2 regions of the Undibacterium sp. Di27W genome follow, and region 2 is predicted to be linked to the other one. Evidence: predicted binding sites of a transcription regulator. Region 2 holds the regulator's gene; the other holds the start of a gene.
What was found. The regulator HrcA, encoded in region 2, represses chaperone genes, less so after heat shock. The targets are predictions, from matches to a motif close to TTAGCACTCNNNNNNNNNGAGTGCTAA.
Positions count from the first base shown of each region.

Region 1: groES (co-chaperone GroES) is a predicted target of HrcA. The motif match lies at 6,977-7,003, and genes of this name have one in related genera.

Region 1 covers NZ_JBMPOS010000016.1:47,993-62,916, reverse strand. Annotated here, with positions in the region: gene ACO0LF_RS26115 (diguanylate cyclase) at 1-803, opposite strand, end outside; gene ACO0LF_RS26110 (ABC transporter substrate-binding protein) at 800-1,927, opposite strand; gene coaD (pantetheine-phosphate adenylyltransferase) at 2,254-3,396, opposite strand; gene coaE (dephospho-CoA kinase) at 3,393-4,034, opposite strand; gene ACO0LF_RS26095 (phosphocholine-specific phospholipase C) at 4,315-6,729, shown strand; gene groES (co-chaperone GroES) at 7,067-7,357, shown strand; gene groL (chaperonin GroEL) at 7,399-9,051, shown strand; gene ACO0LF_RS26080 (VOC family protein) at 9,182-9,577, opposite strand; gene ACO0LF_RS26075 (tautomerase family protein) at 9,617-10,039, opposite strand; gene ACO0LF_RS26070 (TetR/AcrR family transcriptional regulator) at 10,200-10,778, shown strand; gene ACO0LF_RS26065 (OPT family oligopeptide transporter) at 11,026-13,008, shown strand; gene ACO0LF_RS26060 (hypothetical protein) at 13,246-13,530, shown strand; gene ACO0LF_RS26055 (hypothetical protein) at 13,622-13,954, shown strand; gene ACO0LF_RS26050 (hypothetical protein) at 14,001-14,543, shown strand; gene ACO0LF_RS26045 (tRNA-uridine aminocarboxypropyltransferase) at 14,608-14,924, opposite strand, start outside.
Region 2 covers NZ_JBMPOS010000004.1:198,903-213,826, forward strand. Annotated here, with positions in the region: gene leuS (leucine--tRNA ligase) at 1-1,477, opposite strand, end outside; gene ACO0LF_RS10535 (ExbD/TolR family protein) at 1,621-2,064, opposite strand; gene ACO0LF_RS10540 (MotA/TolQ/ExbB proton channel family protein) at 2,102-2,758, opposite strand; gene dapB (4-hydroxy-tetrahydrodipicolinate reductase) at 2,821-3,627, opposite strand; gene ACO0LF_RS10550 (outer membrane protein assembly factor BamE) at 3,634-4,164, opposite strand; gene fur (ferric iron uptake transcriptional regulator) at 4,276-4,704, shown strand; gene ACO0LF_RS10560 (response regulator) at 4,801-5,184, opposite strand; gene hrcA (heat-inducible transcriptional repressor HrcA) at 5,243-6,262, opposite strand; gene ACO0LF_RS10570 (HAD family hydrolase) at 6,307-6,993, opposite strand; gene ACO0LF_RS10575 (NAD kinase) at 7,069-7,962, shown strand; gene recN (DNA repair protein RecN) at 8,089-9,735, shown strand; gene hemH (ferrochelatase) at 9,748-10,854, shown strand; gene ACO0LF_RS10590 (symmetrical bis(5'-nucleosyl)-tetraphosphatase) at 10,862-11,686, shown strand; gene ACO0LF_RS10595 (hypothetical protein) at 11,737-12,039, shown strand; gene ACO0LF_RS10600 (response regulator) at 12,371-13,015, shown strand; gene ACO0LF_RS10605 (hypothetical protein) at 13,338-13,502, shown strand; gene ACO0LF_RS10610 (hypothetical protein) at 13,600-13,758, shown strand; gene ACO0LF_RS10615 (hypothetical protein) at 13,860-14,924, shown strand, end outside.

The DNA of each region.
Region 1 (14,924 bases), on a different contig from region 2:
ATGCGCTCGTTGAACAATAAGCGGTTATAGCAGGCAGTCAGACTATCAGTGATGGACAGTTGCTTCAGGCTTTTCATGGCCGCTTCCAGCTGGCTGGTTCTTTCTGCGACCAGGGCATCCTGGTTGGCGATATGCTTTTGCAGGCTGTCTTGCATGGTGTGAAAGCCATCGACAACCAGATCAATTTCATTATAACCATTACCTGGTTTGCGCCTTAATTCCAGCTTGCTGGATAACTGGTTGGCTTGCAGGTTTTTGACAAAATCTGCAAGTTCACGCATGGGTCTTTCCAGATCACGCCGCAAGATCGCCACCACGGCCACAAAGATAAACACTGACAAGACCACGACTTCGATAATGACAATGACAAAGCTGCGCAACAGCTCCTTGCGCAAGACGGTTTTATCGACCACGAATTCAACTTTACCTATGGACATCCGGGCATCTGCCGGTGCAGGTATATCAAAGACCATGTGCTGGCCACCAGACAGATGATTGATGTTCCCGCCGGTAAATTGCTGCCCGGTGCTGGCCTTGATGGAGACATAGGCAATACTGGGGTTTTTCAACATCAGGCTGATTTGCTTTTGTATGGTTTGTGCTTCTATGTCCCATATCGCGACCGAGAGCAAAGGTAAATGTGCATGGGCCACATCATTCACTGTCAACTCAAAGTTTTCTTCTATGGCGCGGTAGTTCAACCAGGCTTGCAAGCTACTGATGCAGACCACGCACAAAATGACCCATTTGAAGACACGGCGTATCAGCAAACTGGCGATGGATTGTAAAGCCTGCTTATTCATTTTCGTACTTCTGCCTGGTTCAATAATTGACGGAAACTAAAATCATATTTCTTGATGGCGGGATGGAGGACTTTGCTGAATTTCCGAAAGTCTAGCTTGTCAAAATTCTGCGCGCCAAACAAACTCTGGAAACGCCTGCTTTCTTCCGGCGTAAACAAGATAAACATGGACCTGTCCAACTCCAGTCCCTCATCAATAAAGTCTTTGCCGTGATGATAGTCATACAGCATCACCAGGCTGAATGCTCCAGCAATAAAGTGACCACCCGCCAGGGCGCTCAGACTGCCAGACTCCAGCGCGGTGAAGGCTTCTGCCGAGGTATTGATGGCACTGAAAAAAGCATCGCGCCCCGGTTTGCCCCCACGGGCACGCCAGCTCTCCATGGCACCAAAGGCCATCAGATCATTGCCTGTCCAGATCAGCCTGGTATGTGGATAGCGTTGATACAACCAGGCACTTTGCTCTTGTGCCTTGGCGCGATTCCAGTCGCCATAGATGACCTGATCGAGTATGACATTTTTATCTTCTGCCACTGCCTTGCGCATACCTTCATTGCGTTTGTAGGAAGTAGTAGTGGATCTGTCACCGGCAATTGCCAGCATATGCAATTTGCCATCAGCACCCGTTAACTTTTCTGCCCTGCCGCGCTGTATCAAAGCGCTTGCAGTCAGATAACCGGCATCCTCGGCACGCGGCTCCAGGCCGCCCAGCCAGCCCTTGTATAACTGCCTGGGTGCACCGACTTTTTCACGTTCACCAGCATCACTAAAACTGCTATAGGAAAAAAAGGTTTTGATGTGCGCACCATCGAGTATGCGCAGGGCCTCGGCACCGACGGCGTAATCATTAGACAGGATCACATAATCAGGTCTGGCATTCAGGGGGCGGGCGGCAATTTGCCTGGCTAGTTCCAGGGTTTTTAAATGGTCGCGTTCAGCATAGATGACTTCCAGTTGCACACCCAGATTGCGGGCAGCGGTCATCATGCAATTGCTGGCTGTGACCCAATAAACTTCATCCGATTTACCCGGATTGAGGAAGGTGACCGTCATGGCCATCAGCGTGGCTGGCGCAAGCAAACACCAGCTCAGCAGCAAGCTTAGGGTGAAACGATAAATCCACATATCCGCCTCCGGGCATTCGATCATGCCGCAGTGAACAACGCAGATCGCACAAGTCCTGGCATGCCTGCAAATCAAGAAAATTTGCGGGCAATGCAGGTTTTTATTCAGACTCTATTTTGGCTGTTTTCAGGGAAAAAAGTTGCTCATTCACAAAAACTCACATTTATGAGCATGAGCCTGAAATGCAAATGAAAGAGCGGGCTACCCAGGTCTCGTAGGAGCGGCTTCAGCCGCGAATGCTCAGCCCAAGCTGAAACAGGCTACACGGTAAAATTTTTGCGGTTAAAGCCGCTCCTACAAAATCAGGGCAGCGCAGCCATCCACACTTAGACAGAAGTTTCCTCTTTGCTTTTTTCACGCCTGAGATTGATGATGGCCTGGCTGGTATAGAGATCGGCAAACCAGGCATCAGCGTAGAGCTTCCCGGTATCTGCCAGACCCTGAAAATAATCCAGTACCCGGCCCCGGCCTGCGCGATAAGCTGCATCATCGACATCACGGTATTCCATGCGCACCGCTGCAGCATAGGCATCATAGGTATCTGCCGCCTGTCCAAGAATGGCCAGGTCCACGCTCAACATGGCATCTTTCAAGGGATGCACCAGGCTGGCGCTCTGGAAGTGGTCCGTCACCCGTATCAGATCTGCCACTTCCTGCAAATGTTGCAAGCCCAAACCGGCAGCCAGCCACATGCGCGCACTCTGTTCTTCATTCGAGATATCTGCCGCCTTGCCGCCGTACACTGCATCATGGAACCAGAAAGCTTTTTTCAGTATCGCCACGTCCGTATTGCTGGCCCCAGTATTGCTGGCCCAGGCCGAGATTTCACTGAGACCGTGCACCAGGTGATCAAGATTATGATAAGGGCGACGTGCCGCGCCATAAGCCTCTTCACCAGTCAGGTAATCAAACCAGTGATCAAGTTTGGCGCTATCTATACCTGCTTCAGTTTCCCACAGTTTTTGCCAGTCACTGCGCAACCAGCTTTTGATCCAGGCGATATAGGCAGGCATGGGCATGAATTTTTTGACTGTCCAGTGCCAGCCCACAGGCCCCTGCAAGGCGCGCACAAAACTGGAACTGACAGAACCCAGGTCACGCGGTGGCATCACAAAGATAGTCTTGGCACCACCCAGCACATCGACATTGGTTTGCTGTATCAGGTTTTCATAATCAAAGTCCGAGGTATTGCGTATGCCGCGTACCAGATATTCTATGCCATGGCGTTTGGCAGCACGTGCCGTATAGTCGCCCTTGACGATGACGACGCTGACATTATCCCAGCCACATTCTGCCACGCTGCGCTCAATGATGTCCTTGCGCTCCAGTGCACCAAACTGCGGCTTCTTGACCGGGTTTTCAGAAATGAAAACCACGACTTCATCCGCCAGGGCGCGTGCCTCTTGTATGACCCACAAATGGCCATTGGTAATAGGATCAAGCGTGCCAGAGAAAGCGATTTTTTTCATTCATTACCCCAGTGTGACATGTAAATAAGATGTTGCTGCAAGACTTGCTGTTCCAGCGACATGATGCTGCCCTGATTGACAATTAATGCGTAATCTTGTTCCCGGAAAACATTTTCTGATACCTGCATTTGAAAAATCTGCCTGATTTCAGCCTCTGTCCAGCCAGGATTACGCTGGCACAGCCGCTGTAAACGCGTCGTCTCATCTGCATGCATCCATAAAACGCTATCGTACATGAAGCTAGTCTCTTCATCCGGCAACAATGCTGACTCCCATATGACATAGCTGGCAGTCTGTTCCCTTGTCCATTGCCACATGGCTTGCAGCACATAGGGTTTGAGCAAATGCCGCAAGCGGCGATTGCTTTGTATATCCGCAGCCAGGACCGTATGCAAAATGCCGCGCCGCAGGCAACCATCTGCCGTCATCAATTGTGGCAGTACCTGGGCAATTTCTGTCATTGCCGGATGCTGATTGTCCTGATGTATGGCACGCGCCACCATGTCAACACCTATCACCGGCACGCCCAGACGAGAAAACCCGGCGGCGGCCAGTGACTTACCACTACCTATACCGCCAGTCAATAACACCACGCGAGCATGCCTGGTGCTTGCTAGTGAGGCGGTAATAGGGAACATTTTAAGCTTTCAATATCAGATAATCATATTTGGTTATTCAACCAATATACAAAGCTTAGCAAATTCAATCGCAAAGCTCAAGATTATTTTGGTTGATTGACCAAATAAATTAAAAACAAGCAAAATGGGACGCAAACCAGGCTAGTCTTGGGGAATACTGCAGCAACTTATCCGGCGCCGGATTGGCACGTCACCGTCATGTCATTGACATATTTAAAATATATTATGAATGTGAATGTATTGCCGACCGCCCTCTATTTCACACAAAAAAGGATAAGCCATGATCTCTGATAGCCGGAGAAAGTTTTTGCAATTTTCAGCCGCGAGTGCTGGTGCCAGCCTCTTGCCTGGCGTGATACAGCAGGCGCTCGCCGTACCGGCGAACAATGTCACGGGTACCCTGGCAGACGTTGGCCATGTGGTCATCTTCATGCAGGAGAATCGCTCTTTCGATCATTACTTTGGTACCCTGGCCGGCGTACGTGGCTTTGATGATCCGCGTGCGATTAGCTTGCCAAATGGTGCGCCCGTCTGGCAGCAACCCAATCCGGCAGGTGGCAGTGTTTTACCCTTCCACTTTGATGCCAGGAATACCAGTGCACTGTCCGTAGGCACCAACCATTCCTGGAAAGGTTCGCAACAAACCTGGCAAGGCTGGAATGTCTGGGTTAGTCAAAAAACCGTGCAAAGCATGGGTTACTTTGACCGTGGCGATCTGCCGTTTTACTACGCGCTGGCAGATGCCTTCACTATTTGTGATGCCTATCATTGCTCAGTCTTTGGCGCGACCGACCCTAACCGCATGTATTCGTTAACCGGCACCAGCCAGGGCTGGTTAGGTGCCATGGGCAGCTTGTATAACATTGATGCCAAGGGTTATTACAATGCTGACCCGGCCAATGACAATGTCACTGCCGCGGTCACGGCCAGCGCGCCCAACTGGCAAACTTATGCAGAAGTACTGGAAGCCAATCAGGTCAGCTGGAAGGTTTATCAGGAATGGGATAATTATGGCGATAACTACCTCGCCTATTTCAAGAACTTCCGCGTCAATGCAGACGGCAGCAAATTAAGCAGCAGCTCGCCGCTCTACCAGAAAGCGCGCAGCCTGGCACCCGGTGCCAGCGTGGGTGGTAGCAGAGGTGATGGCCTGGTCAGTGCCTTTGCCAATGATGTGCGCAACAAACGCCTGCCGCAAGTATCCTGGATATGCGCGCCAAACGATTACACCGAGCATGCCCCCAACTCTCCCAATGCAGGTGAAAACCTGACAGCAAGATTGCTGGCAGCCCTGGTCGCAGAACCTGAAGTCTGGGCCAAGACCGTGTTCTTGCTGATGTATGACGAGAACGATGGCTTCTTTGATCATGTGCCACCCAATATTCCACCTATCACCACCGCCATGGGCCGCTCCACCCTGGCCGACAATGGTGTTTATGAAAAATACGGCAGTGAACCTGTGGGACTGGGACCACGCGTCCCCATGCTGGTGATCTCGCCATGGAGCAAAGGCGGCAAGGTATGCTCCCAGGTTTTTGACCACACTTCGAAATTGCGTTTTCTTGAAGAATGGCTGGTCAATGGCCTTGGCAAGGACAGGGCCGCCGTCAGTTGCAAGCAGATATCGCCATGGCGACGCACGGTCTGTGGCGATTTGACTTCGGCATTTGATTTCAAATCTCCAGATCAAAACTGGCCAGGCACAGTGCCAAAAACTGCTTCTTACATCCCTGTCAGTGGCAAACCCTATCCTGTACCACCGCTCAACCAGAGCCTGCCCCGCCAGGAAGCCTATTTGCAGGCACAGGGCCCGCGCCCTGCCTGTCGCCTGCCTTACCTGCTGGCGGCGCAGGCCAGGCTCAATAATGGCAAGCAACTGGAAGTCAGCTTCAGCAATGCTGGCACGGCTGGTGCTGCTTTTATTGTGTATTCCAACGTACGCACGGACGGCCCCTGGTATTACACCGTCGAAGCTGGCAAGCAAATCCAGAAAGAAATCTGGAACTGGAGTGGCGATACTTACCAGCTCAGCGCCTATGGCCCGAATGGTTATTTGCGTGAGTGGCGCGGCAGTACCACTGCCACCGTCAAGCCTGAAGTGCAAGCCGTGCACGACAGCAGCAGTGGCAAGCTGGTGCTGACCCTGTCCAATGTCGACAATGTCCAGCCCTGCAATTTCACTGTCAGCGACAATGCCTATGGCAGCCTGGCAAACACTTATGCGCTGGCAGGTGGCCAGAGTTTGCGCCTGGAATATCCCTTGATCAGCAGTTTTGGCTGGTATGACTTCAGCATCACCAGCAATGTCGATACCCAATTTTTGCGCAGGATAGCGGGACATGTGGAAGCAACGGCCAGCAATAGCAACAACAATCGCACCGACCCCTTGATAGGCGGCAAACGTAGCGATGCCCGTCTGAGCAGCGCCACACCCAGCATATCGCGCGGCAGTAATGTCGTGGCCTCTTATTCAGCCTTACCGGCACAAGTCAATGCCAAAAACTGGATAGGTGTCTATGCTGCAGGTGCCGTACCAGGCACGGTGAATTCGCTGACGTGGCAATATGCTGGCAATCCTCAGGGTAGCGTCACGCTCAATACCGCCAGCCTGGCAGCAGGCAATTATGCGCTCTGGTATTTGTACAATGATAGCTACTCAGTTCTGGCGGGGCCGGTGGCCTTAACGATTGTGTAACATTCAAATCTGTTTAGTAATGAGTAGTAGTCAGTAGCAGTGAGTAGCAGCGAAAAACTGAGTAAATTGACATTTACTCAGTTTCAGCCTCATGCAAAAAAATACATTCGCGCGCTTACAAAAGCAATACCAGCTAAAAAAATCGCTCAAACGTCAGTACAAAACTACAACTAAGTCACTGATTATTAAAGAAATATTAGTTTACTCCTTTTTTAGCTCTTGAAAAGCATATGCCTCGCCCATATACTTAGCACTCGTTGAGAGAGAGTGCTAACAAGTCCCTCTCCAGCTTAATTGAATTCCAATAGTAATTACTCGCAAATTTAAAGGAGCTTGTATGAACCTTCGTCCCCTGCACGATCGCCTGATCGTGAAACGCCTGGATCAAGAAACAAAAACTGCATCCGGTATCGTTCTGCCTGACGCTGCTGCTGAAAAGCCAGATCAAGGTGAAGTACTGGCAGTTGGTCCTGGCAAATTGCTGGACAACGGTACAGTTCGCGCCCTGGACGTAAAAGTTGGCGACCGCGTTTTGTTCGGTAAATATTCTGGTCAGGCTGTCAAAGTTGACGGCAACGAAGTTCTGGTGATGCGTGAAGAAGATATCTTCGCGGTCGTACAGAAGTAATCGGCATCCACGATATCAATTAAAGAATTCGGAGAATTAATATGGCAGCTAAACAAGTAATTTTTGGCGATGACGCACGTGCGAAGATCGTTAATGGCGTCAACATCCTGGCGAACGCAGTTAAAGTAACACTGGGCCCTAAAGGCCGTAACGTTGTTCTGGAACGCTCTTTCGGCGCGCCTACAGTCACTAAAGACGGTGTTTCTGTAGCTAAAGAAATCGAACTGAAAGACAAGCTGGAAAACATGGGCGCGCAGCTCGTGAAAGAAGTGGCTTCCCGCACTTCTGACAACGCTGGTGACGGTACAACGACAGCGACAGTTCTGGCACAAGCCATCGTTCGCGAAGGTTTCAAATATGTAGCAGCTGGCTTCAACCCAACTGACTTGAAACGCGGTATCGACAAAGCGGTTACAGCTATCGTTGCTGAAATCAAAACTCTGTCCAAGCCTACAACAACCAACAAAGAAATCGCTCAAGTTGGTTCCATCTCTGCTAACTCCGATGCAAACATCGGCGACATCATTGCCAAAGCAATGGACAAAGTCGGCAAAGAAGGCGTGATCACTGTTGAAGACGGCAAATCCCTGGACAACGAACTCGACATCGTTGAAGGTATGCAGTTTGACCGTGGCTACCTGTCACCCTACTTCATCAACAATCCAGAAAAACAATCCGTTATCCTGGAAAACCCGTTCATCCTGTTGTTCGACAAAAAAATCTCGAACATCCGTGACCTGCTGCCAGTATTGGAACAAGTTGCAAAATCCGGTCGCCCACTGCTGATCATCGCTGAAGATGTAGACGGCGAAGCGCTGGCAACTCTGGTTGTGAACAACATCCGTGGCATCCTGAAAACTGCAGCTGTTAAAGCTCCAGGCTTCGGTGACCGTCGCAAAGCCATGCTGGAAGACATCGCTATCCTGACCGGTGGTCAAGTGATTGCTGAAGAAGTTGGCCTGACACTGGAAAAAGCAACTCTGGCTGATCTGGGTCAAGCTAAACGTATCGAAATCGGTAAAGAAAACACCACCGTTATCGATGGTGCTGGCCAGGCTGTAGGTATCGAAGCACGCGTTAAACAAATCCGCGCGCAAATCGAAGAAGCAACTTCTGACTACGACCGTGAAAAACTGCAAGAACGCGTTGCCAAACTGGCAGGCGGCGTTGCTGTGATCAAGGTTGGTGCTGCAACTGAAGTTGAAATGAAAGAGAAAAAAGCACGCGTTGAAGATGCTCTGCATGCAACTCGCGCTGCCGTAGAAGAGGGCGTTGTTCCTGGCGGTGGCGTTGCCCTGCTGCGCGCACGTCAAGCTGCTGGCGAAATCAAAGGCGACAATCCAGATCAAGAAGCAGGTATCAAACTGGTTCTGAAAGCGATCGAAGCGCCTCTGCGTGAAATCGTTGCTAACGCCGGTGGCGAACCTAGCGTTGTTGTTAACGCCATCATCAATGGCAAAGGCAACTACGGTTTCAATGCTGCCAATGACACATACGGCGACATGATAGAAATGGGTATCCTGGATCCAGCTAAAGTAACTCGCTCTGCATTGCAAAATGCAGCGTCTGTTGCTGGCCTGATCCTGACTACTGATGCTCTGGTTGCTGAATTGTCTGAAGACAAAGCAGGCGGCATGGGTGGTGGTGATATGGGTGGTATGGGCGGTATGGGTGGCATGGGCGGCATGATGTAATAGCTGCTAAGCGACTATCACTGAGCTCATTGAACTCGCTGAAAGTAGCATTGCTCAAAAAAACCCCGCAACGCAAGTTGCGGGGTTTTTTGTTGTGCCTCACCATTTACCCACCTCGGCAGCATTTCATTCAGGCAGCGCAGTTAAACATCCATTGCACGCCGAACTGGTCAGTCAGCTTGCCAAAATAATCCCCCCAGATTTGCACTGCCAGCGGCGTAGTCACATTTGCCCCCTGGCTCATGAGCGTAAACAGCTGATCAGTTTGCGCACGGCTATCCATCATCATGATGTGGGCAGAACCCCGCATAGGCTCTGCATCGTCATTGTCTGAGGCATAAAAAAGCACACCCGCTCCTTCAAATCTGGCATGCATGACCTTGCCACGCATGGCCTCGTTCTTCAGCGGCATCCCAGCCTCGCCATGACGCAGGATGTCGGTCACACGTCCCAAACCACATTGCGTATAAAAATCCAGCGCCTGCTCGCATTGCGTCGTAAAAAACAGGTAATTTGATTGCTGCATGGTGCTGACCCCTGAATCGGTTTACATAAGTGGCTTACCTCAGTTGAACCCTTGTTGCACCGCCTCGCCCATCTCTGCATTGGAATAAGCCTTGCCCGCAATACCCCAGGTGCCATCCACTGCATATGTCACGTTGACATACGTCCTTTCCCGCGGATGCGTACCCTGCTTGAGTCTGTCTATGATGTCCGTGACCTCACTGACAAAAGCCTGCTTGACTTCGGCATTCGGGAAAGTGACTGAGGGAACCTTCACTTCGACAACCGCCAGAGATTGATGCTGGCCACCAGCATAGCTGTGCGACTCCGGGCTGACGACCAGGTGGCCGACGACATTAGGCGTCATGAACTTGTTGCCGGTCAAGCCGTGCACGCGTAACAAAGCGTCTGCAACGAGAGGCAGCACTTCACGCTCCCCGTCGAGAGTGAGAAGACCGGTGGTGACTTGGACTGAAATAGGCATGGCAATAACTCCTTGATCAAAATGGATGGTCGAGTCAAAGACTAGTTCTTGACTCCTGTACCACGACCGTTATATAACGGTCGTGATGTGATGCATCATTACATAACGATCGTTATTTTGTAAAGTTTTAAATAGCATTTTTATTCTGGAGATTTTTTACATGGCACACCGGGCAGGACAAAAAGAAGAGAGCAAGGCAAAGATACTCAAAAGCGCAGGCCGTGGATTTCGCAGCCGGGGATTTGGTGGTTCTGGCGTTGACGGACTGGCAAAAGATGCAGAAGTGACTTCGGGTGCTTTCTATGCCCATTTCAAATCAAAGGCAGATGCTTTCCGCGAGGCGGTAGTGGCTGGCCTGGAAGACCTGAAACTGGGAGTCAGCCAGGCTCGCGAGCAATTAGGGAGCGGCTGGCGCACGGCATTTATTGATTTTTACCTCGGAGAGCGCCGCACCTGCGATTTGGAAGATAGCTGCGCTTTACAAAGTCTTTCGGCTGAAGTGGCACGGGCTACAGAAGATACGCGTATAGCCTATGAAACCGAATTGCAAGCCATCATAGAAACAGTGGCCGCTGGCCTGGATGGACAAGCTGATGCCAAACGCGAAGAAGCAATTGCCCTGCTGGCGCTCATGGTTGGCGGCGTCACTCTTGCCAGGGCAGTCAATGATCCCGCCATCAGCAAGGACATTGCTGCGGCAGTTCGCAAGGCAGCACTCGATTTGAACTTGCGCTCATAAGCCAGCTTGGATGCCAGGAACATCGTCCAGCTCATGCCCATCAGGACGATGTAAGGCAAGTAGAGTGTCAGCTGGTGGCTTTTTTCCATCAGCCCGCTTGACAGAAAACATCCCTCGCTTGGATACTGCCGCACTTGAAAGAAAATTTTCATATTTCCAGCGACATGTTTCATTTTTGCAATGATCTTGCCAATTTAAAACCCGCTGGTCATCACCATCAAGCAAGACAACCCGCGTTGGAGAAAATATGGCGCTGCAACAATTAAGCGACGAGCAAATACGAACCTGGACCCGTGCCCAAAAGGACGAGTGGTGGTTTGCCAATATCTACCGTGGCGACATGGCACAGTTGACCATACGCTCGGCATTTACCGGCTTTTTGCTGGGTGGCATTTTATCGGCCACTGCTTTGTATATAGGTGCCAAGACCGGTATCACTATTGGTGTCGGCCTGACCTCGGTCATCCTGGCATTTGCGATTTTCAAGATACTCGCCAACCTGGGTATTGCCAAAGACTTCACCATACTCGAAAACAACTGTACCCAATCCATCGCTACTGCGGCTGGTTACATGACCATGCCGCTCAATACCGTGTTGTCGGCCTATATGCTGATCAGCGGTGCGGTCGTAACCTGGTGGCATCTGGTGGTGTGGATGAGTATTTGCTCCATCCTCGGGGTGCTGGTGGCCTTCCCCATGAAGCGTCGCTTCATCAATGAAGACCAGTTGCCCTTCCCCGAAGGCCGCGCCTGCGGTGTGGTGCTGGATGCAGTTTATACCGGCGAAGCTGCCAGCGGCATGTATAAGGCACGCCTGATGGCCTTTACCGCCATGTGGACAGCGATTTACCAGATGATCACCAGCGATGGCTGGATGAAGCTCATACAGTTCAAGATCCTGCGCATGGATAAATGGGCAGGCATGACAGAAGCATGGCATTTCCAGGAGCGCGTCGATCATTATTATTACACTGCCGCCGTCAAATATGATTTGCTGATCCCCAAAATCCTGGGCACTGATTTCCGTGCACTGGGCCTGCGCTTTACCCTCGATGCCGCCATGCTGGGCGTAGGCGGTTTGATGGGCATACGGGTTGCCAGCAGCGTCTTGCTGGGTGCCATCATCAACTTCGTCTTCCTGGCACCGTGGATGATACAGCGTGGCGATATTGTCGAACGGATCGCTCCCAGCGGCAAGATCGTGCCTATCTCACGCACAGAGATCGTCAACCAGTGGGGCCTGTGGTGGGCGGTATCCATGATGGTGGTGGCATCTTTCATCAGCCTGGCAGCAAAACCAGAACTGTTCACCAGCATCTTCAAGAAAGCGGATAAAAATAAAGCCGCCGACAAGACCAGCACCATACTTGACCATATTGAAGTACCGTTGATCATTTCCTACGTTGGCATTCCTATCTTCAGCATCCTGGCGGCCTGGACTACCCATGAATTCTTTGGTGTGCCATGGCTGATGTCCATCATCACCCTGCCGTTGGTCTTCATACTGACCATCATCTGTGCCAATGCGATGGCACTGACTTCATGGACACCGACCAGTACCCTGTCAAAAATCACCCAGTTCAGCATGGGTGCGATAGACAGTGCAAATCCAGCCAATAATTTGATACCAGCTGGCATGACGGCTGAAGTAGCATCGAATGCATCCAATCTGCTGTCCGACATCAAACCGGGCTATATGCTGGGTGCAAAACCAAGACAGCAGGCGATAGGCCATATCATCGGCATTTTCTCTGGCGCACTGGCTTGCGTACCGTTGTACTTCCTGCTGTTCTTGCCGCCGGATGCCAATGGCGTGCGCTCTACCGCCACCATCGTCTCTGACAAATTCGCCTTCCCCGGCGCCATGCAATGGAAGGGTGTAGCCGAGCTGATCGCCAAGGGCTTTGGCAGCCTGCCATCCTCCGCCATCACCGCCATCATCGTGGCTGCAGTTGCCGCCACTCTGATTGAATGCGCACGCATCTTCACCAAGGGCCGCTTCCCCTTATCCGCCGTTTCCATAGGCCTGGGCGTGATCCTGCCACCAGAGTCTTGCCTGGCGATGTGGATAGGTGCAGCGATATTCTGGTGGATGGGCAATCGCCACAGCCAGCCTGGCAGCAAAGGCCATGACTTTTGGGTGGAAGGCTGCGAGCCTATCTGCGCCGGTTTGATTTCTGGTGCGGCTTTGATAGGGATAGGTAATGCGATTATTAATGTGTTGATTTGATACTGAGCTGAAACCTCAGACTTAGAAACAACTTGCCCCGCTTTTGCGGGGCTTTTTCTTGGACGCTCCAAAACCTTGTCTTGAAAAGAAAAATTATCAAATGCCAGGGACAAACACCTGTGTTGCTGTTCAAGCTAAAGTGATACACATTATTTACATGAGCAAGGCAAGACGATTTCACGCATCAAGCTAACAGCAACTCACATCAACAGCTTTAATCATCAGGAACGACAGACCATGCCCATCGCAACTTTTCTTGCCACTGCTGCCCTGCTTGCCAGTCCCGCTGCGGGTACGATTTCTTGCACAAACACAAGCTCAAGCATAGACGCAGCAACCCTCGCCGCAATCGCAGCGACTTGCTACGACTATATCGATGGTCAACTGGAAGCCGATCCAAAACGGGTAGCCCGGTCCCTGCATCCAGACTTGGCAAAATGCTCAGTGATAGGTGACACGCCTGACGAACGCCTTGGTTTGCGACGCATGTCCAAAGAAGAAATGCTCGGGCTCGTCAAATAATGTTATCATTACCATAATATAAAATGCTTACTCTGGTTTACCTTATTCATAAAAACCAGATTAAAGCTCAACTACTCTCACAAAAAACTTCATGAGTGAACATACAACCCTGCACATACAGTTCATTGGCGACAATGATATTCCTGACATATCAGACAAATCTGACGAAATCACCAAAATCCTCTCTGCGGATGGCATTCACAAAGATGTTTTGCAAGATCTGATTGCCGCTTTTTCAAACAACGAGGCGGTTTTCAATGTGCATAGCGTCTACTTGATTTCATTGATCGAAAGTGTCGCCACATTATTTCCGTCGGCATGGTTTGAAGCCAGAGGTCTGGGTGAGGAATTCCGTTTTACTTGGGTGGCGGAATTCAAGGAAGGCAATAAAGTGTTTATTCAAGGTCCCTGGGACTACGAATAAATTACTAGCTGACTTTTAATATGACTTCTTAAATCATAAACATCATATGGGTAGCACTTACCGTTTCATTGCAGATCCGTCACAGCAGTCGGAAGTTGTTGATTGGTTTCGTGTGCAACCCACGCCTCCAATAGAGGTGCAGGCAGAGCGTAGTCTTATTTTATATTTCAAAGAATTTGGTCCATTGACACATAACTCAAATGGGACGATCAACTCGCAAGCTTCACCCGTTGTTACGGTATTTCTTCCACGCGTTCGACGTGGTGTTTTATGGACGGTCGGGGAAGTACATTTTCTGGCAACACCACTGCGCCAGCAATACCCTGCATTACACAAGATAAGCTCAGCTTTTTCAAAATGGCTAACTAAGCAAGAGTGCGTTTTTTCAAACAAAAGTCCGAACAACCAATTTTCTTATTATCTTGAGGGTTCCATAAGAAACTATGACACTCCAGTATTTGCGTTCGAATCGGGGCTTCGAGCATTGGAATCAGAAAATTATTTTGTTGCAAATGGCGACAATGAAGCAAGACTCGAACAGATTTGTAAATTTCTACTCCTGCGTGGAGTGATATGCAGTGATCATTAGCCTACATCCTCAATGTTAAGAATCGAAGAATGCGGGCTGATTTCCCCACACCTGTTCAAGCGTTTCACTTTTGCCTGAATCCCATCTGCTGTCCAACAAACCCATCAAACGCCTCTAGCAGGGGACGATACTTCTCCTCATCCTGCTCCAATTGCATCAGCGCATAACACGTGGCCTCCAGCGTAGACAACTGATCCGGCGCATGGGCTTTGCGGATGCGGTAGTGGGAGGCTGGCATGTTTTGCAGGCTCAGGCGTAGCAGTTGTTGCAAGGCGGGGTTCAGGTACAGCATCTTGCGGCTTTTACGCCAGGTAGCGTCAATAATCACCAGACGTATATTCGCCAGGGCGTGGTCTTGCACCACAAATTCGGGTGGCTGGT
Region 2 (14,924 bases):
GGCAAGGCACATTCAGGAAATCTTCACGGTGTTTCAATGGATTGCCAGAACCATCAGGAATGCAGTCGGTAGGCAATACCACTGGCAAATCTTCATATGGCACAGGCACATCACCGCAGCTTGCGCAGTGGATGATAGGGATAGGTGTACCCCAGTAGCGTTGACGGGAAATACCCCAGTCACGCAAGCGCCAGGTGGTTTTCTTTTCGCCCAGACCTTTACCAACAAGGTCATTAGCCACTGCATCAACCGTGGCTTTGAAACTCAGGCCATCATATTTGCCAGAATTGACGGTGACGCCACGCTGTTTGTCGCCATAGGATTCTGCCCAGGCATCCGTCGTGAAGCTTTCGCCTTCAATCGCTACGACTTGCTTGATGGCGATATTGTATTTTTTCGCGAACGCAAAATCGCGTTCATCATGCGCAGGCACGCCCATGACTGCGCCATCGCCATAGGTCATGAGGACATAGTTACCAACCCAGACTTCGACTTGTTCGCCAGTCAGGGGGTGAGTAACGAAGAGGCCAGTAGGCATGCCCTCTTTTTCCTTGGTCGCCATTTCGGCTTCTGTCGTGCCACCAGCTTTGCAGACTTCGATGAAGGCTGCCAGTGCTGCATTATTCTTTGCTGCCAGCGTGGCGATAGGATGTTCTGCCGCTACTGCGCAGAAAGTCACGCCCATGATGGTGTCAGGACGGGTAGTGAACACATACATCTTGCCGTCTTGTACCAGTGCGCCAGTTTCATCAGCGATCTGGTGTGGGAAAGCAAAGCGCACGCCTTCACTCTTGCCTATCCAGTTGCGCTGCATGGTACGTACTTGCTCAGGCCAGCCATCCAGATCATCGATGCTGTTCAGCAACTCGTCTGCATATTGGGTGATGCCAAAGTAGTAGCCAGGGATTTCACGTTTTTCGACAAGGGCACCAGAGCGCCAGCCGCGGCCATCGATAACCTGCTCATTCGCCAGCACGGTTTGATCGATAGGGTCCCAGTTGACGACCTGGGTTTTTTTATAGGCCACGCCTTTTTCCAGCATCTTCAGGAACAGCCACTGGTTCCAGCGATAGTAATCTGGGTCGCAGGTAGCGACTTCACGCTTCCAGTCAAATGCCAGGCCCAGGGGCTGCATTTGCGACTTCATGTCTTCAATATTCGCGTAAGTCCATTCTGCTGGCGACTTTTTATAGGCAATCGCCGCATTTTCTGCTGGCAGGCCAAATGCATCCCAGCCCATAGGCATGAGTACGTTATAGCCCTTCATGCGTAGCTGGCGCGCCAGCATGTCATTGATCGTGTAATTGCGCACGTGGCCCATGTGCAGCTTACCAGATGGGTAAGGCAGCATGGAGCAAGCGTAATACTTGCCTTTAGGGAAACGTGGATTATTTTCTACTGCCGTATAGGCATCGATCTTTTTCCAATGGGATTGCGCCGATTGTTCGACGTCAGAGGGCGTGTATTTTTCTTGCATGGCGTAAGCAGAAGTGGAAGCGAAAATGACTCAGAACCTTTGATTATAACTGGTTCAGGCGCATTATTGAGGAAAGCCTTACTGACCAAGGCCGGGAGCATGGTTTAACGAGGACATCAGCACTTTTTCAAGCGCCTGGATGATCAAGGCTTTTTAGCTTGCTTGCTGTCAGTGACAAAAGAGATTTTGGCCAGTCCCTGGGATTGAGCCGCCGCCATGACTCTGGCGATAATTTCATAACGGGTAGCCTTGTCAGCACGCAGCTGTATCTCGGCCTGCTTGTTCTTTTTCGCCTGCGCAGCCAGTTTGGCCTCCAGCTCTGCCATCGCCAATACCTGATTATTCCAGTACAGGATGCCATCCGCATCAAAAGAGATGCGTACGGTATCAGCCTGTTCTGGCGCGGCTTCTGCCTGCGCCTGTGGCAAGTCCAGCTTGACCGCATGCGTCATGAAGGGGGCGGCGATGATGAAGATGACCAGCAAGACCAGCATCACGTCGACCATGGGCGTGACATTGATATCCGCCATGGAAGTCAAAGGGCGGGAAGAAGATTCGCGTGGTGTATGGAATTGACCGAATGTCATCTGAGTATTATCTAGTCAGCAAGATATCAGGACTTGCTCATGTCTTGCTCATATGTGCATGCAAGTCAAAGGCAAAACCATCCAGCTCAGCCACGGTAATGCGGTTGATGCGGTTAAAGCCGTTATAGGCCAGTACGGCAGGTATTGCCACCAGCAAACCCAGGGCCGTCATGATCAAGGCCTCACCCACTGGCCCGGCCAGTTGGTCGATTTGTACTACCCCATTGGACGAGATGGCAGTCAGGGCGCGGTAAATACCCCATACCGTTCCCAGCAAACCCACGAAAGGTGCGGTTGCGCCAACCGAAGCCAGAAAACTCAGGCCGGTTTCCAGTTTGACTGTCAGCCCCTGCAACTCCTGGCGCAGGCTGCGTGTCAGGATTTCACTGACACCGGCATTAGCAGACAGGGTAGTGCTACGCTGCGCAGTGTCACTGGCAGCATGTGCTGCATCAGCCAGGCTGATAAACACACTGGACTGATCCACCTGGCGCAGGGATGACAAGGCATCCGCCAGGCTAGGGGCACGCCAGAAAGAACGCAAGGCAGGTGCGGCCTTGCGGATGCGCCAGAAACTCCAGGCCTTCATCAGTATCAGCGTCCAGCTGAGTACTGACATAAGCAATAATAGCCAGCCAACCAGATGCCCCATGGCATCGGCCTGCTCCCAATAATGTGCAATTGCAGAATTCATGTAGGGTTTATCTTTGTACTATTTTGTACTGTTTTGTACTGTTTTTTACTATTGAAGACTGATTAACGAAAACCCAGCACATCATACATATCAAACAAGCCAGTAGATTTGGTCTGCAAGAAACGAGCGGCACGCAGGCTACCATGGGCGTAGGTCACGCGGCTGGAAGACTTGTGGCTGATTTCCACACGTTCACCTATGCCTGCAAACAAGACCGTATGATCACCGACGATGTCACCACCACGGATAGTGGCAAAACCGATGGAGGATGGATCGCGCTCACCAGTCACGCCTTCGCGGGCAAACACGCCCACTTCATTGAGGTCACGACCCAGGGCATCAGCAATGACTTCACCCATTTTCAGGGCAGTACCGGAAGGAGCATCGACTTTGAAGCGATGATGGGCTTCGACGATTTCTATGTCATAGCCCTCGGCAAAGCTTTTGGCTGCCATTTCCAGCAATTTCATAGTCACATTCACGCCCACACTCATGTTGGGGGCAAACATGATGGCTGTCTTTTCTGCGGCAGCGGCAATCGCTGCCTTGCCAGCCTCGTCAAAACCTGTCGTGCCTATGATGAGTTTGATGCCATGCGCAGCACAATACTCCAGATGCTTGAGCGTGCCTTCAGGACGGGTGAAATCAATCAGGTAATCCGCATTGTCCAGGCCAGCAGCCAGGTCAGCCGTGATACTGACGCCAGATGGCTTACCCAGGCCAGCAGCTGCATCCGTACCCAGGGCTGGTGAGGCAGGCACGTCCAGCGCGCCTACCAGGACCATATCATCCGCATTGCTGATCGCTTCGACCAGCATCTTGCCCATACGACCGGATGTTCCGGCCACAGCGATTTTCAGTGCAGTCATGTTGATTTATTTCTCTTTTTTCTTGGGCGCATCGGTTTCCACTACCGATTGCACACGATTCAGGCCCAGAGCAGATTCTGTGATGCGGGCAAGATATTCTTTTTCATTCGGCAAGTTACCGCCTTCGAACCTGGCTACTGTACCGTTGGTAAAGTACACCGATACCCGGCTGGTAATACGTTCACCATTGGGTTTGGTCAGGCGGAAAGGATAATCCCAGCGATCTTCATGGAACATATCTGTCAACAAAGCTGTACCCAGCAAGAAACGCACTTGTTCGCGTGTCATGCCTTCTTTTAATTGAGCAAGCATTTCCTGGGAAACGAAGTTACCTTGCTGTATAGAAACACGGTAAGGCGAAATAAATGCCAATACCTTGGCGAAACCAGTAGGCTGTACCACTTGCGCACCATCTGTACCACTCGGTGTGCCAGAAGTTGCATATACTGATGTCTTGTCAGCGGATGACAATATACCCAGTGGTGATGTACATCCAGCCAAAGACGCCAGCAAAACCAGGCCCGCTACGCGGCTCATCTTCTTCCGTGTTACTTTTGAAAACAACAGTTGCATAGATAACCTCTTAATTGAGCAACAAGCCCTAAAACCCGATATCATAAAGCAGATAGCAATTTTTTGATCGAAAACATGACAAACAGCACCCCCAACCTCAAGGCCAGCGGTCTGAAAGCCACTCTGCCCCGTCTGAAAATCCTGGAAATCTTCCAGAACAGCCGGGTTCGTCATCTGACAGCAGAAGATGTGTATAAGATCCTGCTCAATGAAAATATGGATGTCGGCCTGGCAACTGTGTACCGGGTATTGACCCAGTTTGAGCAGGCTGGCCTGTTACACCGTAATCATTTCGAGACTGGCAAGGCGATTTTCGAGCTCAATGAAGGCTCACACCATGACCATCTGGTTTGCCTCGACTGTGGCCGGGTAGAAGAATTTTTTGATGAAGAGATAGAACAGCGCCAGCAAACTGTGGCCCTGGATCGTGGCTTCAAGATCGCCGAGCATGCGCTGGCGATTTATGGCAATTGCACCAAGCCAAATTGCGAGCATAAAACCTGAACTCGCCTCTTTCACGCTCTATCAGGCTTAATCAGCCTCGACAAACCTGGCAAGCGTATACACTGCGCGCACTTTGCGCGTAGCTTGTACGCCTGCTTATTTATTGATCTTGGCAATCACCCCCGCCACAGTATCAATGATTTTCTGGGCATTGAATGGTTTCAGGATATAGCCATGTATGCCATTTTTAACAACTTCTGTAATGGTTTCCTGGTCTTTATTGGCCGTCACCATCAATACCCGCGATTCCGGCAGCAATTCCCTGATACGCGGTAAAATTTCAGTGCCGCTGATTTTAGGCATGACGATGTCCAGCATGATCAGATCAGGTCTGAGTTTCACTGCCAATTCCAGGCCTGTGCCGCCGTCAGTGGCTTCACCGACAACGTTATATCCCTCGCTGCGCAATATGACCCTGAGCACCTCGCGTGTGACGTCATTGTCATCAATCAATAAAATTTTTGCGTTTTTCTTTTCCATAGCAATCCTGTATTCGTATCAATGCCTGATTACCTGCTTCGCCAGTTCAAAACCTGTCTTATTGACTTAATGCATTAGATAATAATTTTGCCGTAATGTCTACAATGGGAATGACTCTTTCATACGCCATGCGGGTCGGTCCTATGACACCCAGGGTACCAACGATCTTGCCATTGATATCATAGGGTGCGGTGACTATGCTCATTTCTTCCATGGGCACCAGCTGCGAGTCTCCGCCTATGAAGATTTGCACCCCAGTCGCCTTGCTGGAGACATCCAGCAATTGCATGAGGCTGCTTTTTTGCTCAAACATATCGAACAATTTGCGTAAAGAGCCCATATTGGACGACAAATCCTGCACATTCAATAAATTGCGCTCGCCCGAGATGACGACTTCGTCATTATCCTCATCCATGGCATTGCCACCTGCTTCCACCGCAGCTTGCATGAGCCTGGTCATATCATTTTGCAATTGCCGCAATTCACTATTGATACGGGTGCGTGCATCAGTGAAACTGAGGCCACCGAAATTCTGGTTCAGATAGTTAGCAGCCTGCACCAGTTGACCAGGGTTGTAATCCACATCGGTCAATAACAGTCGGTTATGCACTTCACCGCCAGGGGCCACAACTACCAGCAAGATACGTTTTTCCGACAGACGCAAGAATTCTACCTGCTGGAAAATCGATTCGGTGCGTGGCGTCATGACGACACCGGCAAATTGTGACAGCGAAGACAAAATCTGGGCCGCATTGGCGATCAGTTTTTGCGGTGGCTGTGATGCCATGCCTGATTGAAGGCGCGATTCCAGCCCTACTTCACTGATCTCTTGCACAGTAAGCAATTTATCGACAAATACGCGATAACCTCGGGGCGTAGGGATACGACCTGCAGAAGTATGCGGGCTGGCCACAAAGCCCATTTCCTCCAGGTCTGCCATGACATTACGTATCGTCGCTGGCGACAATTCCAGGCCGGATATTTTGGACAAGGCACGGGAACCCACAGGCTGGCCGTCAGCGATATAACGCTCGACCAGGGCTTTTAATAAAGTTTGTGCGCGGATATCTAGTTGCATGGTTTCATTTTATGCGTTCATGACTGACATGAACATGAAAAAATTCATAGCCATAGGGTCAGATCATGCAGATTGGCAAATTCTGCATCCGGCTTGATATGCAGATGGCGCTCATCTTCGATTTTTAAACCCTGCCGGTTCATCCAGCCAGCTTTTAAACCTGCCTGTTGCGCACCTTGCACGTCTAGTAATAAATCATCGCCTACATACAGGACCTCGGCAGGTGGCAGGCCCAGTTCCTGGCAAGCCGCCAAAAATATCCTGGGGTCAGGCTTGGCACAACCAAAGCGAAAGGCAGCGATAGACACCTTGAAATGATGGGCCAGGCCTATGGCCTGCAAATCGGCAAAGCCATTTGACACCGTCCCCAATAGCAACTTCTCTTGCAACACCTGCAGAGCTGGCTTGACGTCCTCATACAAATCCACTTTGTTTCTGGCATCGGCGAATATCGCCATGGCCTGGTCCGCTTTTTCGGCGGCGAGACCATGTTCATCAAACACCTGGCTCAGCAAGGTATGACGCAAGGCCCACAAATCATATTGAAAACGTGGATCACTGGCGACCAGCAAGTTACGGCGCTCACGTAGTTTGTCCACATTGTAATTTTGGGCAACGACAGGCGCATGTTCATGCATCCACTGCTGTAAAACTGCTTCAGCATGGCGTATCACTGGCGCAACCGGCCACAAAGTATCATCCAGATCCAGTAAAACTGCTTTAATTGTCATAACGAGCACTCATTCCATTCATTCTTGCCCTAATTATGTTCTAATCTGAGGCATCATGTCACCTCACCCTTGTTTATGACAGTTCAGGCTAAAACCATCGCACTTGTTGGCAAACAAAATGCTGCAGGCATTGCAGACTCGATTACCGAACTGGCCCACTTTCTCGCCGATGCAGGACATCATGTCGTCATAGAGTCCGACACGGCGCAATACTTGCAACTCGAGCGTTTCAGCAGTATGCCCGTGCCCGAGATAGGCAAGCTGGCCGATGCTGCCATTGTGCTAGGTGGTGACGGCACCATGCTGGGGATAGCGCGGCAACTGGCCCCCTATAATGTTCCCCTGATAGGTATCAACCAGGGTCGCCTGGGGTTTATCACCGATATTGCGCTCGACCGCATGATACCCGTCATCACCGAAATGCTGGATGGCAAATATGTGTCCGAGCGGCGCAGCCTCTTGCAAGCCATCGTCACGCGTGATGGCAACCAGATTTTCAGCGGTGTGGCTTTCAATGACATCGTGGTCTCGCGCGGTGCCGGTTCAGGCATGGTGGAATTGCGCGTCGAGGTGGATGGCCACTTCATGTATAACCAGCGCTCGGACGGTCTTATCGTTTCGACGCCGACAGGCTCCACTGCCTATGCCCTTTCTGCCGGTGGCCCCTTGCTACACCCCAGCCTGTCAGGCATTGCGATGGTGCCGATTGCCCCGCATGCTTTGTCAAACCGTCCCATCGTATTGCCAGACAGTAGCGAAATCGTCATCACCATCGTGGCCGGGCGTGATATCAGCCTGAATTTTGACATGCAGAATTTTGCCAGCCTGCAGCATCAGGACAGGATTATCGTCAACCGTTCTGCTCATACAGTGACCTTCCTGCATCCTCCCGGCTGGAATTATTACAACACCCTGCGTGAGAAATTGCACTGGAATGAATATCCATCGGTAGAGGGTGCGCTGAATTAAGCTTTAGTTTTTGCCCACTCTTACGAACACAGAAGTCACAGGCTGTTGCTAGAATAGCGATTTCGCTAAGCTGGCTGATACTGTCCGGCACCGTTTTCTTAACAAATTCCTTCATGTCTGCCCATTATGTTGCGCACGCTTGCCATACGAGATTTTGTCATTGTTGATACGCTGGAACTTGAATTTTCTTCTGGCTTCAGTGTACTGACCGGTGAAACCGGTGCCGGTAAATCCATACTGATTGATGCCCTGACCCTGGCCCTGGGTGGCCGTGGCGATGCCAGCATGGTGAGAGAGTCAGCCAGTAAAACGGACATCAGTGCAGAGTTTGCCGTCAATGAGATACTTGCTAACTGGCTGAAGGAACATGAGTTCTTTGACCAGGATCAACCGCTGATCTTGCGCCGTACCATAGACAATGCCGGTCGCTCCAAGGCCTGGATCAATGGCATCACAGCCACCGCAGGGCAATTGCGCGAGATAGGCGATATGCTGGTCGATATCCATGGTCAACATGCACATCAGTCTTTGTTGAAAACCGAGGCACAACGCGATTTGCTGGATATGCAGGGCGGCTTGCAGGAACAAGTTGCCGAAGTCGGCTTGCGTTACCGCGCCTGGCGCAATATCAGCAAACAACGCGAAGAATTTGAAACCAATGCCAAGAGCGTCTTGCAAGAACGTGAGCGCCTGGAGTGGCAAGTCGGCGAACTGGACAAACTGCAGATCAAACCCGGTGAATGGGAAAGCATCAGCCAGGAACATACTCGTCTCGCCCACGCTGCCAGCCTGCTGGAAGGTGGGCAAGAAGCTGCGGCACTGATTTCTGAATCCGAACATCCAGTCTTGTCGCAACTGACGACGATACAGCAAAAGCTCTTGAAACTGCTGGATTATGATGGCGCGCTAAAACCCGTCACCGACGCGCTGGAATCTGCCTGCATCAATTTGCAGGAAACCACTTATGCACTCAATGATTACCTGAGCCGCACCGAGCTGGACCCGGCGCGCTTGCGCGTCGTGGAAAACCGCGTTGAAGCCATCCACACCACGGCAAGACGATTTCATGTTGCACCAGAAAAGCTGCATGAAGAATTCGCCACGCTGTCTGCGCAACTGGCTCAGCTATCGAATGCGACTGACATGGATGCCCTGAAAGCGCAGGAAGAAAAAGCCAGACAGTCTTATTTGCAACTCGCGCAAAAACTCAGCAAGACCAGGCAACAAGTGGCCCTGGATCTGGGCCAGGCCGTCACTACTGCCATGCAAGACCTCAGCATGGGCGGTGGCAGCTTCTCGGTCGCATTGAATCCGGTTGAACCAGCAGTCTATGGTTTGGAGCAAGTGGAATTCCTGGTCGCCGGTCATGCCGGGGTGCAGGCAAGACCGCTGGCCAAGGTAGCCTCAGGCGGTGAACTGGCGCGTATTTCGCTGGCGATCTCTGTCATCACGTCTTGCGCCACTGCTACCCCTACCCTGATTTTTGATGAGGTAGACAGTGGCATAGGTGGTGGCGTGGCGGAAGTGGTCGGTCGTTTACTGAAGCGCCTGGGTCAGGACAGGCAAGTCTTGTGCGTTACTCATCTACCGCAAGTCGCCAGCCAGGCTAACCAGCACTTCCAGGTCAGCAAAGCCAGCCAGAATGGCAAAACCGTGTCACAGATAGAAGCACTCGATAATAAACAAAGAGTAGAAGAAATCGCCCGTATGCTGGGTGGCATAGAAATCACCGCGACTACGCGTAAACACGCCAGAGAACTATTGGCATCTTAAGAAAATATCCCTATGCGCTTCCTCAAAGAACCTGAATACTCACACGGCAAGATCGCCAGGACTGCCGTCGTACTCATCAACCTCGGCACGCCTGATGCACCAACGACATCGGCTGTGCGTCGCTATCTCAAGCAATTTTTATGGGACAGGCGCGTGGTGGAAGTGCCGCGCCCGCTCTGGTGGCTGCTCCTGCATGGCATCATCCTGCCTTTCCGCTCAGGCCAGTCGGCAAAAAAATATGCTTCGATCTGGACCAAGGATGGTTCCCCGCTGAAGATACATACGCAAAAACAGGCCGCCCTGCTGAAAGGTTATCTGGGTGAACGCGGGCATGAAGTGCATGTTGCCTATGCCATGCGTTATGGTGCGCCTTCCATCCCTGCGGTCTTGCAAAAACTCAAGCAGGAAGGCTATGAGCGCATATTGATTTTGCCTGCCTATCCGCAATACTCTGCCACCACGACAGCATCGAATTTTGATGCCGTCGCCCAGCATTACCAGCAAGTCAGGAATATGCCTGAGCTGCGCTTCGTCAAGAATTATCATGATCATGAGGGCTATATACTGGCCTTGAAAGCCTCAGTCATGGATCATTGGCAAAGCCATGGCAGGCCAGACAAACTAGTCATGAGCTTTCATGGCCTGCCTAAAGCTTTCTTGCTGCGGGGTGATGCCTATCATTGCGAATGCTATAAAACCGCCCGCCTGCTGGCAGAAAAACTTGGGCTCAGCAAAGAGGAATATGTGGTTACCTTCCAGTCGCGCCTCGGCCGCGCCGAATGGCTACAACCCTACACGGCACCAACGGTCGTCAAACTGGCTAAAGAAGGTGTCAAGCGCGTCGATGTGATATGCCCCGGCTTTATTGCTGACTGTCTGGAAACTTTGGAAGAAATCGCCATCGAAGTAAAGACAGATTTCCTTAAGGCCGGTGGCAAGGAATTCAATTACATTCCCTGCCTGAATGAATCACCCGCCTGGATGCGTGGCCTGGCTGAAATTGCCGAACAACATTTGATAGGCTGGCCTACCATGATTACCGCCAGTGTACGCGAACAGCAAAAGCAACAAGCTCTGATCAGCCGCGCAGAAGCCAAACGCCTGGGTGGAGAACCCTGAGGCTGTCATGGCAAAGACATATTTCATCGGCGATATCCAAGGCTGTGCTGACCAGTTGCAAAGCCTGCTCAGTAAAATCGAGCAGACCGAACCACATGCACATTATCTATTTGCAGGTGATCTGGTCAATCGCGGCCCCAAGTCGCTAGCCAGCCTGCGTCTGATACGTGATTTGCAAATCGCTGGCCGGGCAGAATCCGTACTCGGCAACCACGACCTGCATTTGCTGGCCGTCGCCCAGAGCATACGCAAAGCACATCGCAGCGACACGCTGGACGATATCCTGCAGGCACCAGACCGTGAAGAACTAACGCAGTGGTTAAGGCACAGGCCTCTGGCGATTTTTCAGGACCAGCATTTGCTGGTGCATGCAGGAATCTTCCCGCAATGGTCTGCAAAAAAAACCATGAAGCTGGCGCACGAAGTGGAAGCCCAGCTACGTGGCGACAACTGGGTGGATTTATTGCAGCATATGTATGGCAATACTCCCGTGCAATGGCAAGATGATTTGCAAGGCTATGACAGGTCACGTTGCATCATCAATGCCCTGACGCGCATGCGTTTTTGCACTGCAGATGGCATCATGGACTTTGACAGCAAGGATGGCCTGGGCAACGCGCCCAAGGGCTTTGCACCATGGTTTGATCTGCCACATGCCAGTGCCAAGGTATGCACCGTATTTGGCCACTGGTCGACTCTGGGATTGATCTTGCGCGAGAACCTGATCAGCCTCGATACCGGCTGCGTCTGGGGTGGCAAGCTGACTGCCGTTGCCTTGAACGATAGAGAAGTTGTGCAGGTAGATTGTCCTCAACAGCAAAAGCCGGGCTAGAAGCATGATGGGTGCGGTTCTTCCCTCAACTCACGCTGATTAAATTAAACATGAGCATATTTCTGTACGAAAGCATATTGATCTTATCGGCAGTAGTAATTTCAGTATTCGTTGGCCGCTCAACCAAAGATGGCAGCGGTTGGCGCCTCATCTTCTTTTTCGGATTAACTTCTGTTTTATTGGCATTTATTGTCACTGCCATCGGAGCCGTTTTTTTTACCTTTTTGTGTTCAAATATTTCCATTTTGTGCGTGGAGAAAGACGACAAGGTTTTGGGGGCTCAATCCTTATCTTTAATCGCCATACCCTTGTATATTCTGGTAATGATGTACTTCAAAAATACGAATGAATAAAGCTAACAAATAAGTGGATTTATTGCATCCTATCAATAGGATTCTAGCTCTTTCTTTCGATCCATCACGCCAGCAAAAACTCGCTGCGCATCCTGACATTTCCTCACTATTTCTTGCCGGATTTTAAAACTCATGACATTCATGGGTTTTAACTTTTTTCTTTAAAAAACTCTCCTCCACCTGCAAGTCGAATTGAACAAATCGCTAGCAATTTAGTCGAAGCAGCGTCCGTTTATTTCAGCTAAATAGATTTACAATTCAAAGCCGTTACTACGGTGACCTCTCATTTCCCTGCACTATTTTCTTGCTGCATCCACCCATATCAATTCTCATGACCAGTTCAGCATTAATTATCGAAGATCATCCTATTTATCGAGATGCCTTATGCAATTTCTTGTTGAGTATACTTGAACGAACTCACATCATTTCCTCAAGTTCAGTAGAAGAAGCCTTAAAAATTACGGCTGACATCAACGACATAAAAATTGTCTTAATCGATTTGGGGTTACCCGGTTTAAAAGGTGTCGAGGCTATCCATACCATCAAACATCGTTGGCCAGAGACTACTGTCGTGGTGATCTCGGCATCTGAAGACAGGCGCGCTATCATGTCGGCGCTACATGCAGGCGCCAAGGTCGCACTGTCAAAAGCCCTGTCAAACGAAGCGATCTTTGAAGTCATCTCCAATGTGCTCAACAACAATCCCATACAGGAAGGCTGGATCACAACCAGCGGTCGCCACAATGCAGGGGAAAACGTCGAATTTTCCCTGACGCCACGCCAGCAAGAAATCGTCACGCTGCTGGATCAGGGTTTGTCGAACAAAGAAATTTGCTTGCGTCTGGGGCTAGCCGAAACAACGGTAAAAATGCATATGTCCCTCATCTTTCGCGCCTTGAAAGTGAATAACAGAACGCAAGCCATACTGGTAGCACGACAATTAGGGATTGCGAAAGCCTTCACCCAGTATTTTTAGTATTTTCCGCCCTGCAATCGCATCCGAAAAAATATTTTATTGAAAATGCATACGACATTATTCTAAAATATTCTCCACAATTTCTAGTATTTTCTGCCGGACAATAAAAAAATATCAGCTCTCGTCAGGTCAAAAAAACTTCAGGCCAGCGCCACCTTCCACGTCCATCTTAAAACAAAATCCTCTCTGCATCCCAAGATGCTTACCTGTACTTTCGTACGTAGTGATTAAAAAATAAATTTCACCTATATTCATTGCATGTGCAGGCATGCAGACTGCATTGCGCTCAACAATACTCTGCAAAACATCGTTTGGAGACAATGTGAAAACAATAGAAAAATCTCGCGTACTTGGCTTTCAAGTTGCAGTTGAATTAAATGCGGAAGAAATAAAAAATATTTCTGGTGGTGGTATTTCTGGCGGTTTCGAAAAACCATATATGACCTACATACGCGGACAAGATCCTGTGATGGATGAACCAGATTAAGGCAAGTAAAAAATACTTGCCAGGTATTGTTGTTGTACCGTTCAGGGAACTGAACAAAGATGTAAATTAAATCCACTTTGAAAATGAGGAGTCACAAATGAACACTGTAGTTAATACTGAAGAAAAAGCACGTGTACTGGGTTTTGAAGTTGCCACAGAATTGTCCGTCGAAGAACTGGAGCAAGTCTCCGGTGGCCACAGCGGCCCATATCTGACACGCATAGGCAGAACAAGTGTCTTGGATCAAGCTGAATAATTTATTCAGTCTGATTTAATTCTCTAAGCCCCGCAATATTATTACGGGGCTTTTTAGTTTCAGTTTTTCGGCAATCATTTGAATTGATAGAAATACAGAATATGAGCGTCTTAATCATAGGAAAACACCAGGACTTCCATGCACGTTGCGTAGCCTGGGCATTGAAAAAAAAAGAAATCCCCAGCCAGATACTGGATCTGACTCCCTTGCCTTCTTCTGGAAGTTTTTCTTACCAGCCCAATCATTTTTCCACGCCAGCAAATCCTGGCATATTTTTTTCGACGCCTGCGAGCTCACGCCAAGCCCTATCAATCGACGAAGTCAAACTGGTTTGGTCACGACGCGCAGTCGTTAGTGCAAAATTTTATGATTACAGTACTGTGCACCCTGAAGATGAAGTCAATGTAAAAGAAGAAATGGCTGGCTTTCTTCCTGGTGCTTATCATGCCCTCGAATACATGCTGACAAAAAACGATGCTGTCTGGATCAATTCCTATGCTTGCTTAAGCAAGGCGAAAAGCAAGTCCTTGCAACTACAAAAAGCTTATGCTGCCGGATTTGCCGTACCAGATACGCTGGTAGGAAATGACCCGCAAGCTGTGAGAGAATTTTGCATCAAACATGGCGGTGAAATCATCGTGAAATCATTCTTTCCCAAAGAATGGAAAACTTATCTGGTTTCACGCATATTACCAACAACAGTTATACGTCTGCATCAATTACAAAACGATGCGGCTATACAACTCTGCCCGGCCATCTATCAAAACCATATAAAAAAACAATACGAATTGCGCGTTCTGGTTCTTGGAGATGATCTCATCGCCGTTAAACTTGATTCACAAGTGCATGCTCATTCGCGCACAGACTGGCGTATGGACAACGACCATGGCTTGATACAAATGACGCCTTACACCTTGAGTGCAGCAAGCACATCGCGCATACATCATTTTATGAAGCTCATGGGATTACGCTTCGGCAGTATAGATTTGATTGTAGACGAGCATGGTCAGGAAATTTTTCTTGAAATCAATGAACAAGGGCAATTTTTATTCCTGGAAGCACAAAACCCTGAGCTACCGATACTCTCTGCCGTTTGCCAGTTCTTTGCCACGGCAGGCGGCTATAAGGCTAGCGGGGACTGGCCTTGTTTCAAGGACTACATCGCC